DNA from 3 places in the Bacillus sp. UNCCL81 genome. Region 3 is predicted to be linked to each of the others. Evidence: riboswitches for the same ligand, from Rfam matches in the RefSeq annotation. Region 3 holds a riboswitch; each other region holds the start of a gene.
The links. Region 3 has a riboswitch for lysine ahead of BM319_RS00300 (amino acid permease). Riboswitches for the same ligand answer to the same signal wherever they lie in the genome.
Positions count from the first base shown of each region.

Region 1 (2,283 bases), on a different contig from region 3:
TTTTAAAAAGTTTACTTAAAATTCCTGTATTCCAACCTAAAAGAGGCCAAAAAAAGGAACTTGTTGTTTTAGCAAATAAAAATGCCAAAATTGGACTTGGTGAGAAGTTTAAATTAATTGAGCGAGATGAAGAAAGAACAGTTAAAGCAATAGAAAAACTAGGAGATATTTTAAATATTGAAACTCCGTATCGAATTGAAGCATTTGATAATTCAAATATTCAAGGAACAAATCCTGTTTCAGCTATGGTTGTCTTTATAGACGGAAAACCTTCAAAAAAAGATTACCGCAAATATAAAATCAAAACTGTTGTAGGACCTGATGATTACGATTCAATGCGTGAGGTAGTACGTAGAAGATACTCGAGAGCATTAAAAGAGAATTTACCTTTACCAAACTTAATAATTGTGGATGGTGGTAAAGGCCATCTAGCTGCAGTTGAAGATGTACTCCAAAATGAGTTAGGTCTATTCATCCCAACAGCTGGACTTGTTAAAGATGAAAAGCACCGTACTTCAGAGTTATTAATAGGACAACCACCTCAAATTGTCCAACTTGGAAGACAAAGCCAAGAGTTCTTTTTATTACAAAGAATTCAAGACGAGGTACACAGATTTGCGATTGAATTCTATCGTCAGCTTCATAGTAAATCAATGGTTCAATCTGCTTTAGATGGCATAGCAGGTGTTGGTGGAACAAGAAAGAAAGCCCTTCTTAAACATTTTGGTTCAGTAAAAAAAATAAAAGAGGCATCAATTGATGAGTTGATAGCAGCTAAAATGCCAAAAAATGTTGCAGAAGAAATTTATCAGCATTTCCATAAAGAGTGAGATCGTTACCAAAATTTTTATCTTGACACTATTTTCAAAATAATTTATATTTTAGTTAAAATTAAATGATTTTCTCTCGTAATAGAGGTGCAAAACTTAAAAGTATGCTGTCATAGACGTGTGGCGTTGTAATGGACAGTTGAAAGGAAGTTTTGCCGAAATAAAATGAATCCACAATTCATTTTGTTGGGACTGCATTTAAGAAATGTAGTACTGTCGCATAATAATTATGCGGGGAGCTATTGAAGAGATGTTGATGATTTGTCTATTTTATTTATTTGTAAATTAGGCGCGTGAACATTGCTTCACGCGCTTTTTTGTATTCTTTTTTAAGTAAAAAGTGAGGATGAGAAAAATGGGAATTATTGTTCAGAAATTCGGTGGTACTTCAGTAGGCTCAATTGAACGAATTCAGCATGTTGCTGAAACAGTAACCAAATCATATAAAGAAGGAAACCAAGTAGTTACAGTTGTATCTGCGATGGGACATCATACAGACGAACTAGTTAGTTTAGCAGCTCAAATTAGTCCACAAAACAGTAAACGTGAGTTAGATATGTTACTTACTACAGGGGAACAAGTTTCGATTTCTTTACTAGCAATGGCAATCCAGGCAAAAGGTTTTAAAGCTATTTCACTAACTGGTTGGCAAGCTGGAATTCAAACTGAATCTGTCCATGGAAATGCACGTATAGAAACCATTCATACTGATCGAATTCAACAATTACTAGATGAAGGGTATATCGTAATTGTTGCTGGTTTCCAAGGTTTAGGTGACAACAATGAAATTACGACATTAGGTCGTGGTGGCTCAGATACAACAGCTGTTGCATTGGCAGCGGCTTTAAATGCAGAACGTTGTGATATTTATACGGACGTATTAGGTGTTTATACTACGGATCCAAGAGTTGAACCAAATGCATCTAAATTAAGCCATGTCTCTTATGATGAAATGCTAGAGCTTGCAGCTCTAGGAGCAGCGGTTTTACACCCAAGAGCAGTAGAATTCGCAAAAAATTATAATTTAATTATTCAAGTTCGTTCAAGTCAACATGATGAAATCGGTACATTTATTGGGGAGGAAACACAAATGGAACAACAATCAGTCGTAAGAGGAATCGCATTCGAATCTAATGTAACAAGGATGACATTAAATGGTTTAAATAACCATGTAGATTTATTACCTAAAATCTTTACTTTATTAGCAAGTGAAGGTATTGATGTTGATATTATTATCCAAAGCGTAACATCAGATAACTTAGTAAATCTTTCATTCTCGATCAAATCTGAAAATATGATGGAAGCAATAACGGTTCTAGAATCAAAGAAAGAGTTTTTAGGTTACCGCTCATTTGATTTTGAAAGTGAACTTGCTAAAGTTTCAATTGTAGGTAGTGGAATGGTTTCAAATCCAGGTGTTGCTGCAAAAATGTTTAAATTTTTAGCTGAAAGT
Region 1 is NZ_FOMF01000004.1:507,359-509,641, reverse strand. It holds gene uvrC (excinuclease ABC subunit UvrC) at 1-830, shown strand, start outside; lysine riboswitch at 905-1,080, shown strand; gene BM319_RS11885 (aspartate kinase) at 1,186-2,283, shown strand, end outside.
Region 1: another riboswitch for lysine. It lies ahead of BM319_RS11885 (aspartate kinase); the one in region 3 lies ahead of BM319_RS00300 (amino acid permease).

Region 2 (2,283 bases), on a different contig from region 3:
GAATAAACGTCTGTTAATAAATGCAAAGCGTTTGATTGCATTGCAACAGAATGTGTATCATTTCCTACTTTTTGAACGATTTTTCCTACTCTCCAATTGATTAACGCTCCAATTAACATGACGACTACACCGATCATTGGCATTTTAATTGGAGTAGGATGAAGTAACTTTTCAACGGATTCAATGATAATCCAAATACCAGCTACAAATATTAAGATTGTTTCGACTGTACCTGAAATATTTTCAAACTTACCATGACCATAAGGATGTTCCTTATCAGGTGGTCTATTTGAAATCCTTACAGAGAAAAATGCAATGACTGAAGCGACTAAATCCAATAAAGAATGAATTGCCTCAGAGATAATTGCTACGGAACCAGTAAAAATCCCGACAATTAATTTTAATAAAACGATGAATGTGTTACTACATATTGAAAGTACTGCTATTTTGCTTGAACGCAATCTATTCACCCCTGTCCAATTTTTTCTACTTAAGTTAAGAGTTTTGTAATAAGGCAACAAAAAAGAAAAACCACTAACAGTTTGTTAGTGGTTTGTTTTTTTTAGATTTAATTTAAATTTATTGAAATGATTTTTCATTTTTGAATCACCTTTTCTCTCGCATAAAACATATTCTATATTATAGATATTATTTTGAAAAGGAAAAGCTGTGTGTATGAAGTGAATATAAATCGACAATATTATTCAAAAATGGTTTGACATCTATTTTTAGACTGTGTTATACATAGACTAATATAAAAAATAACAGTCTATTCGTAGAGGTTGCATTGTATATGAGTATCATTTTAGAGAACTGTGGGTTTTATGACGAAATGAGAAAGGATCCTATGCCGAAGAAATAAATTGCCACACATTTTATTTCTGGGACTACATTTAATAAATGTAGTACTGTCACATGTGTTTGTGAAGAGCTATTGAAGAGATGTGATTGGCTAAGTCCTTTTTTAAAAAGAGATAGGCACATGAACATATCCTTCATGTGTCTTTTTTAATACACTAATACATTGAGGGAAGCTTCTTAGAATGATCTTACATTTGATTTGAAGGGAGAATACGAATGTATTTACATGGTAATAGTCGAATTAATAATGAAGGACATTTAGAAATCGGAGGTTGTGATACTGTAGATTTAGTAAAAAATTACGGTACCCCTCTATACATTTATGACGAAGCATTAATTGAATCAAAATGTAGGGAATTCCATGAAGCTTTAAGAGAAACGGGAATGAAATATCAGGTTGCTTACGCGAGTAAAGCGTTTCTATGTGTTGAACAAGCCCGCTTAATAGAAAGAGAAGGTCTATGTTTAGATGTTGTTTCCGGTGGAGAGCTATATACAGCTTTGCAAGCAGGTTATCCAGCTGAGAAAATTCATTTTCACGGAAACAACAAAACAATTGAAGAAATAGAAGAAGCTTTAAATGCAAAAATCGGTTGTTTTGTAGTCGATAATTTCTTTGAGCTAGAAGTATTACAGGCCTTAGCTGAACAACGTAATGAAGAAGTATCAATCTTATTACGTGTTACGCCTGGTGTTGAAGCACATACACATGAATATGTAATGACGGGCCAAGAAGACTCTAAATTCGGTTTCGATATTATGTCAGGTCAAGCTAATGAAGCAGTTGAAGTTTCGTTAAATTCAACTAACCTAAAATTATTAGGAGTACATTCACATATAGGTTCTCAAATTTTCGAACCAGATGGATTTGTTCATGCAATCAATGTATTAATGAGCTTTTTAAATGGACTTAAAAATGATTTAGGTTTTACAGCTGATATTTTAAATGTAGGTGGAGGCTTTGGTATTCGTTATACTTCAGAAGATGAGCCTTTAGCTATTGCTAAACATATAGAAAAAATTACTACTATTATTAAACAACAATGTGAAGAGCTAGACTACAAACTACCAGAACTATGGTTAGAGCCTGGCCGCAGTATTGTTGGTGAAGCTGGAACAACACTTTATACGATTGGTTCAACAAAAACTCTTCCTTCAATTCGTAAATATGTATCTGTTGATGGGGGAATGACTGATAATATTCGTCCTGCACTATACGGATCAAAATACGAAGCGATGCTTGCAAATCGAGCAAATGATGAGAATAAAGAAGTTGTATCGATTGCTGGTAAATGCTGTGAAAGTGGCGATATGCTAATTTGGGATTGTAACTTACCTGTTGTACAAAACAAAGATCTATTAGCTGTATCTTGCACTGGTGCTTATGGCTATTCAATGGCTAATAATTATAACCGTATCCGT
Region 2 is NZ_FOMF01000016.1:30,005-32,287, forward strand. It holds gene BM319_RS22370 (cation diffusion facilitator family transporter) at 1-461, opposite strand, end outside; lysine riboswitch at 769-942, shown strand; gene lysA (diaminopimelate decarboxylase) at 1,078-2,283, shown strand, end outside.
Region 2: another riboswitch for lysine. It lies ahead of lysA (diaminopimelate decarboxylase); the one in region 3 lies ahead of BM319_RS00300 (amino acid permease).

Region 3 (2,283 bases):
TAAATTTGGTGTTACAACTGTTGAAAGTGGTACTAAAATTTCTCTTAATGCATCATTTGTCTCTGGGTGAAGAGCCTCGTCATTTCCTTTACAAATCATAACTGGATCGACAACAACTCGATCAATATTATGTTTTTTTATTGTTTTTGCAGCTAACTCAATTATTTCAGTTGAACCAAGCATACCTGTTTTCATTGCTTGAATTCCAACGCCAACAACGATTGTTTCTAATTGTGCTGCAATCGTATCTATATCAATTGGAAATACTTGATGATGCCAATGATTATGAGGATCCATCGCTACTAAAGTAGTAATTGCACTCATGCCATAAACATTACGTTCCTGAAACGTCTTAATATCAGCTTGTAATCCAGCCCCACCACTACTATCAGATCCCGCAAGTGTCAATGCTTTATAAATTGTCATGTGAAAAATTCCTCCTTTGAAGTACATAGAATTATTATACAAAAACATAAGTGCTAGGTACAAGACATGAGTATCATGAAGCGAAAATCAAGAAATAGATTTCTTAGGTTGAGTCTATTTTTGTCGAAATATTTATTGACAAACTAGATTAATAGATTGTATATTGAGTTTATAAAAATAAATTTAATATAATCTTTATCTCGTATGGATAGAGGCGCAGTTTTGATTAGTCGTTACTTTGAGGTTTATGGTACCTGTGAAAAGTAATAAAAGGTGAAACTGCCGAAGTAATAAATTTACCATTTAAATTTATTATTGGGCCTATTGCTGAATAAGCATAGGACTGTCACAAGATTTTCTTGTGGAGGGCTATTGAAGAGATGTTGATGCTGTTTGACACATATATATGAGTCTTAAACACGTGAACATTGCTTCACGTGTTTTTTTGTATTTTACCAGATTTTCCATTCTTTACATATTGACGAAAATACTGAGTAAAATACACATCATACAACACTTTTATACCGTCCCATATTCTCGCGTAAAGATAAGATTGCAAGAATGAAGAGGAGGCAATAAGATGGGACTAACAAACCCTAAAAATGATAAAGTAGTATCGAATACTCACGATGGTTCTTTAAAAAGGGGCCTTAAAGCAAGACATTTAACGATGATTTCAATTGGTGGTTCAATTGGGACAGGTTTGTTTTTAGCTAGTGGAACTTCAATTAGTCAAGCTGGTCCTGGTGGAGCTGTTTTAGCTTACGGACTAATTGGTATTATGGTTTATTTCTTAATGACTAGTTTAGGTGAAATGGCGACTTATTTGCCAGTTTCTGGTTCATTTAGTACGTATGGATCTCGCTACGTTGATCCTGCATTTGGTTTTGCTATGGGTTGGAATTATTGGTATAACTGGGCAATCACTTTAGCTTTTGAATTATTAGCTTCAGCAATGCTGATGAAATATTGGTTCCCACATTCTCCAGCTGTTTTATGGAGCGGAATCTTTTTAGTGATTATTTTAGGTTTAAATTTACTTTCAGTTAAAGGCTATGGTGAATCAGAGTTTTGGTTTTCATTAATTAAAGTTGTAACTGTAGTTGTCTTTTTAGTTGTTGGCATTGCAATGATTTTTGGTATTATAAGTGGACATCATGCAGGCTTTAAAAACTTTACTGTTGGAGATGCTCCGTTTCATAATGGATTTTTAGGCGTTTTATCAATCTTTATTGTTGCAGGTTTCTCATTCCAAGGTACAGAGTTAATCGGTGTTGCAGCAGGTGAGACAGAACATCCGGAGAAAAATGTCCCAAAAGCTATCCGTCAAATTTTCTGGCGTATCCTTTTATTTTATGTTTTAGCTATTATCGTAATTGGTTTATTAATTCCTTATACAGATCCTGGTCTAATGAAAAATGACGTGGCTGTTAGTCCATTTACTTTAGTATTTGAAAAATTAGGTGTTGCATTTGCGGCTTCTGTAATGAATGCAGTTATTTTAACATCAGTCTTATCTGCAGGTAATAGTGGAACTTATGCATCTACTCGAATGTTATATACTCTAGCAATTGAAGGAAAAGCTCCTAAATTCTTAACAAAAGTAAATAAAAATGGTGTTCCTACAAATGCTTTATATGTAACACTTGCAGTTGGTTCACTTGCTTGTTTATCTTCATTTTTCGGTGAAGGTCAAGTGTATACTTGGTTATTAAATTTATCAGGATTGTCAGGTTTCCTAGCTTGGTTAGGTATTGCGATTTCTCATTACCGTTTCCGTAAGGCTTATGTTGCTCAAGGTAAAGATTTGAATGACCTACCTTACCGCGCAAAATGGTTCCCACTAGGTCCAATCTT
Region 3 is NZ_FOMF01000002.1:50,237-52,519, forward strand. It holds gene pdxK (pyridoxine/pyridoxal/pyridoxamine kinase) at 1-426, opposite strand, end outside; lysine riboswitch at 628-806, shown strand; gene BM319_RS00300 (amino acid permease) at 1,007-2,283, shown strand, end outside.